One region of the Faecalibacterium sp. i25-0019-C1 genome, then DNA from elsewhere that is predicted to be linked to it. Evidence: a T-box and tRNA genes for the amino acid it is inferred to sense, from the RefSeq annotation. Region 1 holds a T-box; the other holds one or more tRNA genes.
What was found. The T-box of region 1 lies ahead of metG (methionine--tRNA ligase). A T-box ahead of a tRNA ligase gene usually reads a tRNA of that ligase, here a tRNA-Met.
Positions count from the first base shown of each region.

Region 1 (3,410 bases):
TATAATCGTGACCCGGAGTACCGCGCCTTCTGGCAGAAAAAGAACGGCGTGTTTTACATGCTCAACAGCATCGCCTTTCTGATCTTAGCCTTCACACCTGTTACATCGCTGCTCTACCGTATCATCTTCGGCATCGCCATTGTGGGAGACCTTCTTTATCTTGTCGCTTACGAAAGCTGGAACCATAGTGCGGATTGACAGCCGGAAAGGGGCCACTATGAATTTGAATCTTTCGGGCTGGGATTGGCTGAACGCCGCGCTGGGTGTGCTGTTTTTGTACCGCGGCATCCGGGATCTGTACAATGGCACCGGCACCGGTTGGAGCACCGAGGACGAAAAGAAACACTTCCGCAAATTTTACGGCATTGCTTCGACCATCGGCGGCGCGTTCTTGCTGGTCAACATTTTTCTGCCAAAGGTCGAGCCGCTGCACTCCATTTTGATGGTGGCAGCGCTCGTGTTGTGCGTTGCCCTGCTGATCTCGTATCTGTGCTATGCCCTGAGCAGGGACGACAAAAACAAAAAGTGAGGGGTTGCTATGGAAGTCATCTGTGCGATCTTAGCCGCACTTTTCGGCATCGGGTTCGGCATTTTTATGGCGCTGCAGCCGGAGGATGCCATTGCCCTGCATGACCGTGGACGGTATACACAGACCGAACCAACGGAAGCGTACATTAAATTGACCCGGCTGGAGGGCATCGGACTTTCGGTGCTCTGTGCCGTACTTCTGGTGGTGCTGCTGTTCGCACCCCAATAATACTTTGCAGCTTTCCTCTTGCGGATTTTTTCTCACCCTGCTACAATGAGAAAAAACGCAGGAGGTTTTTTTATTATGGTCAAGCATGTGATCCTGTGGCAGCTGAAGGACGAGCTGTCCGACGCCGAAAAAGCCGCCGTCAAGGCAGGCATCAAGGAAGGGCTGGAAGGTCTGGCAGGCAAAATTCCGGGCCTTGTGGAAGTGCATGTCAACATCAACGGTCTCCCCTCTTCCACCGCTGACCTGATGCTGGACACCACCTTTGAAAGCGCCGAGGCCCTCAAGGGCTATTCCGTCCATCCCGCCCATGTGGCTGTGGCCGACGGCAAGGTGCGTCCCTACACCAAGGCACGGTTCTGTCTGGATTACGAGATTTAATGTTGACAAACCCACCGTTTTTGCGTATTATAGACATAACAATGTAAATTGGCTGTGAAGAGAAGAGTACGCACCGTCTGCGCCTGACAGAAAGCCCGAAGGATGGAACCGGGCAGGCCGCGCGATGCCGAAGATGGTCTCGGAGCTGCGCAGGTGAAAATTGAGCCTGCGACGGGTGCGCCCGTTACCGCGCTGCGCCGTGCTTTTTGGCCCGGCAAAAGGCTGCGCCCGCAAGGGTGCGGCGAAGCAAGGTGGTACCACGAAAGTTTCAGGCTCTCGTCCTTGTCCGGCTCAGTCCGGCAGGATGAGGGCTTTTTTCGTCCCCCGCCAAATCAGGAAAGGAAGAGTATCAACCTATGAGTGAGCACAAGACATTCTACATCACCACTCCCATCTACTACCCCAGCGACAAGCTGCACATCGGCCACAGCTATACCACTGTCGCCTGCGACGCACTGGCACGCTTCAAGCGGATGCAGGGCTATGACGTCATGTTCCTGACCGGCACCGATGAGCACGGCCAGAAAATTCAGGACAAGGCTGCCGATGCCGGTGTGACCCCCAAGGAGTATGTGGACAAGATCGTAGCCACCGTCAAGGATCTGTGGAAGCTGCTGGACGTCAGCTACGACCGCTTCATCCGCACCACCGACGACTACCACATGGAGTCCTGCCAGAAAATTTTCACCAAGCTGTATGAGCAGGGCGACATCTACAAGGGCGAGTACATCGGCCACTACTGCAAGCCCTGCGAGAGCTTCTGGACCGACAGCCAGCTGGTGGACGGCAAGTGCCCGGACTGCGGCCGCGAAGTGTACGACGCACACGAGGAAGCCTACTTCTTCAAGACCAGCAAGTATGCCGACCGCCTGCTGAAGCTCTACGAGGAGAACCCCCAGTTCATCCAGCCTGAGAGCCGCAAGAACGAGATGATCGCCTTCATCAAGCAGGGCCTGCAGGACACCTGCGTGTCCCGCACCTCCGTGAAGTGGGGCATCCCCGTGCCCTTCGACCCCAAGCACACCATGTATGTGTGGGTGGATGCCCTGAGCAACTATATCTCCGCTCTGGGCTACGGTAACGAAAAATATCACGACTACGACAAGTTCTGGCCTGCCGACCTTCACATGGTGGGCAAGGAGATCCTGCGTTTCCACACCATTCTGTGGCCCGCCATGCTGATGGCTCTGGATCTGCCCCTGCCCAAACGGGTGTTCGGCCACGGCTGGCTGCTGATGAACGGCGGCAAGATGTCCAAGTCCGTGGGCAATGTGGTGGACCCCGTGATCCTGTGCGACCGCTACGGCGTGGATGCCATCCGCTACTTCCTGCTGCGTGAGATTCCCTTCGGCAACGATGGCATGTTCACCAACGAAGCTCTGATCAACCGCATCAACAGCGATCTGGCGAACGATCTGGGCAACCTGCTCAGCCGCACCGTCGCCATGTGCGAGAAGTACTTCGGCGGCACCGTGCACAATGTGGCCGGTACCGAAGCCATTGACACCGAGCTGGAGACCATGGTCAACGAGCTGACCGCCAAGGTCACGGCCGACATGGACAGCCTGACCATCCCGCAGGCCCTGATGGAGATCTTTGCGGTCATCCAGCGCGCCAACAAGTACATCGACGAGACCGCTCCCTGGGCGCTGGCCAAGGACGAGGCCAACAAGGCCCGTCTGGAGAGCGTGCTGTACCACCTGTGCGAGGCACTGCGCGTGTGCGGCATCCTGCTGAACGCCTACCTGCCCACCACTGCCCCCAAGATGATGGAGCAGCTGGGTCTGGACGCATCCGCTCTGGATCTGAGCAAGACCACCTACGGCGCACAGGAGACCTACACCGTGCACAAGGGCGAGGCACTGTTCCCCCGCATCGATGTGGCAAAGGAAATTGCCCACCTGAAGGAAGAGGACGAGAAGCGCAAGGCCGCTGCCGAAGCTGCCAACAAGGCCAAGGCTGAAGCGGAGAAGAAGGCTGCCGCCCCCGCCGAGGAGAGCACCGTGGACTTTACCCACGAGGAAGAGATCGACTTTGACACCTTCTGCAAGGTGGAACTGCGCGTGGCCGAAGTGCGCGCCTGCGAGAACCTGAAGGAAAGTAAGAAGCTGCTGCACCTGACCGTGTTTGACGGCGAGCGGGAGCGTTGCATCCTTTCCGGCATTGCAAAGTGGTTCAAGCCGGAAGACCTGATCGGTAAGAAGATCGGCATTGTGTGCAATCTGGCACCTCGCCCCATGATGAAGGGCAAATATGTCAGCGAGGGCATGATCTT
Region 1 is NZ_AP031428.1:2,059,351-2,062,760, forward strand. Features, by position in the region: gene ACGHUK_RS10200 (hypothetical protein) at 1-198, shown strand, start outside; gene ACGHUK_RS10205 (hypothetical protein) at 218-529, shown strand; gene ACGHUK_RS10210 (hypothetical protein) at 539-757, shown strand; gene ACGHUK_RS10215 (Dabb family protein) at 833-1,135, shown strand; T-box leader at 1,181-1,422, shown strand; gene metG (methionine--tRNA ligase) at 1,492-3,410, shown strand, end outside.

Region 2 (3,410 bases), 800 kb from region 1:
GGAGCAGGCGGCACAGAAGCTGGGCAAGAGCCGCAGCGCACTGGCCAACAGCCTGCGCCTGCTGAACCTGCCGGAAAATGTGCTGGAACTGCTGAAAAGCGGCTTTATCAATATCGGCCACGCAAAGGTGATCCTGAGCCTGCCCACACCGGAGCTGCAGGAGCAGGCGGCGCAGATCATCGCAGACAACCAGCTGAACGTGCGTCAGGCCGAGGCGCTGTGCAAAAAGCTGGCAAAGCCCACAAAGGAGCCCAGAGAACCCAAGCCGCGGGGCACTCTGCCGGTGGAGGTGGAAGAAAGCCTCAAGCAGGTGCTGGGCAGCGAGGTGAACGTGGCCTACCACGACGGTAAGGGCAGGCTGACCGTGCATTTCTATTCAGACGAGCAGCTGCGGGCCTTTGCCAACCTGCTGGGACAGTACCAGAACGAAGAATAAAGCGATCCAAGGCGGGCGACCGTCTTTGAACGGCACAGGGGAGGGGATCTTCTGTGCGAACCGAAATAGAGCAAGGAGAGTCAATCATGCTTGATATCAAATTTGTCCGTGAAAACCCGGACGCTGTCAAGGAAAACATCAAGAAGAAGTTTCAGGATGCAAAGCTCCCGCTGGTGGACGAGGTCATCGAGAAGGATGCCAAGTACCGCGCATGCCTGAAGGAAGTGGAAGCCCTCAAGGCTGCCCGCAACAAGCTGAGCAAGGCCAACGGCCCCCTGTTCGGCCAGCTGAAGAAGTGCACCGATGAGGCACAGAAGGCTGAGCTGCAGGCTCAGATCGATGCCAACAATGCCGCCGTCAAGGCCGACGCCGACAAGATGGCTGAGCTGGAAAAGGAAGAAGAGACCCTGTCCGCACGCATTCAGGAGATCATGTACACCATTCCGCAGATGATCGATCCCAGCGTGCCCATCGGCCCGGATGATACCTACAACGTGGAAGCACAGCGCTTTGGTGAGCCTGTGGTGCCCGATTTCCCCATTCCGTACCACACCGAGATCATGGAGAGCTTCGACGGCATCGATATGGACGCTGCAGGCCGCGTGGCCGGCAACGGTTTCTACTATCTGCTGGGCAACATCGCCCGCCTGCACGAGGCTGTGCTGGCCTATGCCCGCGACTTTATGATCAACAAGGGCTTCACCTATGTGATCCCTCCCTTCATGATGCACGGCAACGTGGTGCAGGGTGTTATGTCCTTCCCGGAAATGGATGCTATGATGTACAAGATCGAGGGTGAGGACCTGTACCTGATCGGCACCAGCGAGCACACCATGATCGGCCGCTTCATCGACCAGACTCTGGACGAGGCCACTCTGCCCCTGACCCTGACCTCCTACAGCCCCTGCTTCCGCAAGGAAAAGGGCGCTCACGGCATCGAGGAGCGCGGCATTTACCGTATCCATCAGTTCGAGAAGCAGGAAATGATCGTGGTCTGCCGCCCCGACGAGAGCGCTGACTGGTACGAGAAGCTGTGGAAGAACTCTGTGGAGCTGTTCCGCAGCATGGAGATCCCGGTGCGTCAGCTGAACTGCTGCTCCGGCGACCTGGCCGATCTGAAGGTGAAGAGCTGCGATATCGAAGCATGGAGCCCCCGCCAGCAGAAGTACTTCGAGGTCTGCTCTTGCTCCAATCTGGGCGATGCACAGGCACGCCGCCTGCACATCCGCGTGAAGGGCAAGGACGGCAAGACCTATCTGGCCCACACCCTGAACAACACCTGCGTGGCACCTCCGCGTATGCTGATCGCCTTCCTGGAGAACCATCTGCAGGCCGACGGCACCGTGACCATCCCCGAAGTGCTGCAGCCGTATATGGGCGGCCTGAAGGTCATGGTTCCCACCCACAAGAAGGGCTGAAGAATTGACCGGCTTTTCCACAAGGCTCGGATAAATGGTTGAAAAATCCCGTTTTCTATTCAATGGAAAGCGGGATTTTTTGCGTATCTTCGTTTGTATTTTGGACGACATGAAAAAATATGATTTTTTTAAAAATATGTGTTGACAAAAGGGGTATCTGTGGGTATAATAATAGAGCACTGTTCAAGTGCACAAACAATATGTGGCGGTATAGCTCAGTTGGCTAGAGCATTCGGTTCATACCCGAAGTGTCACCGGTTCAAATCCAGTTACCGCTACCACTTTTACAGAGTTTCGCTAAGGTTAGGGGGACGGTCGTCTGCAGTAGTGGACGATGGAAGTCGGAGGTTTTAGCGAAGCTCTGTATTTCTAAGGCCCGTTGGTCAAGCGGTTAAGACACGGCCCTTTCACGGCTGTAACATGGGTTCGATTCCCGTACGGGTCATAAAAACGCCTTTGCGCATTGCGCAAGGGCGTTTTTAATTTGACCCGCACGGGAATCGAACAGGGCGGCGGTGCGCAGCACCGCAACCAAAGCCCCAGTGGGGCTTTGGTTAGCCCGCGGGTCCCAACGGCTAGGAATGTCTACCGTGGTTGCTGCCGCTGCATTCGCTCGGGGGATTTTTAATTTGACCCGTACGGGAATTGCAGTTGAGCTGACCGCCGCCAGCGAGCAAAGACTTCCCCCGGTCGGGGGAAGATGTCGCATAGCGACAAAAAGGGGAGTACAGGGAAGCGAAGCTGGGGCCGTGGTCAGCGGGATGCGAACGCCGCTCCAAGGCGTGAAGCATACGCAGGGAACCACAACCCGGGACAGGGCGGCGGTGCGCCTTCATCTTGAATACCACATGCCATTTTATGGATAAAAAGCCCGGCAGGGGAACACGTTCAGGTGCTCTTCTGCCGGGTTTTTCTGCATTTTTCGTAAATTTCCGGCCTGAAATAGTAACAAAATTATGTCAATGAGACATCAATCCTCCATTTTTAACTGCGAAAATTGACTTGCACACCAAAAACTCTGGAATATTCTAGCACTTTCAATATAAATTCATGACAAAGTTTGGTAGAAATAATATTTTGTATACAGGCTGCACTTACGTTACAATACAGATGATATACCAATTGTACGAGCAGAAGGGAGGAAATGGAGTCCACAAGGGCGGTTTTCAATCACGAGTACGGGCCGGTGGCGGATGCAGCGTGCAGTTTTTGCATCATCTGTTCCCATCGCCTGATGCTTAGAACGGGAGGATGTCAATGGAAGTCTTTTTGCAAGCACTGGTAAACGGGATCCTGCTGGGCGGTTTCTACTCTCTGATGGGTATGGGCCAGAACATCATTTTCGGTGTTATGAACATCGTCAACTTCTGCCACGGCGAGATGTTGATGGTGGGCATGTACATTACCTATGTTCTGTATACCTACTTTGGGGTGGACCCCTATGTAGCCCTTCCCATCGTTGCAGTGCTCATGTTCGGGCTGGGCGCGCTGATCCAGTCCACTCTGATCACCCCTTCGCTCAAGACCAAGAGCTTTACGAACCTGCTGTTCCTCAC
Region 2 is NZ_AP031428.1:2,858,951-2,862,360, reverse strand. Features, by position in the region: gene ACGHUK_RS14070 (ParB/RepB/Spo0J family partition protein) at 1-436, shown strand, start outside; gene serS (serine--tRNA ligase) at 523-1,854, shown strand; tRNA gene ACGHUK_RS14060 (tRNA-Met) at 2,059-2,135, shown strand; tRNA gene ACGHUK_RS14055 (tRNA-Glu) at 2,228-2,299, shown strand; gene ACGHUK_RS14050 (branched-chain amino acid ABC transporter permease) at 3,112-3,410, shown strand, end outside.
Region 2: it has a tRNA-Met gene. The T-box ahead of metG (methionine--tRNA ligase) is inferred to sense a tRNA for this amino acid. The anticodon was not compared.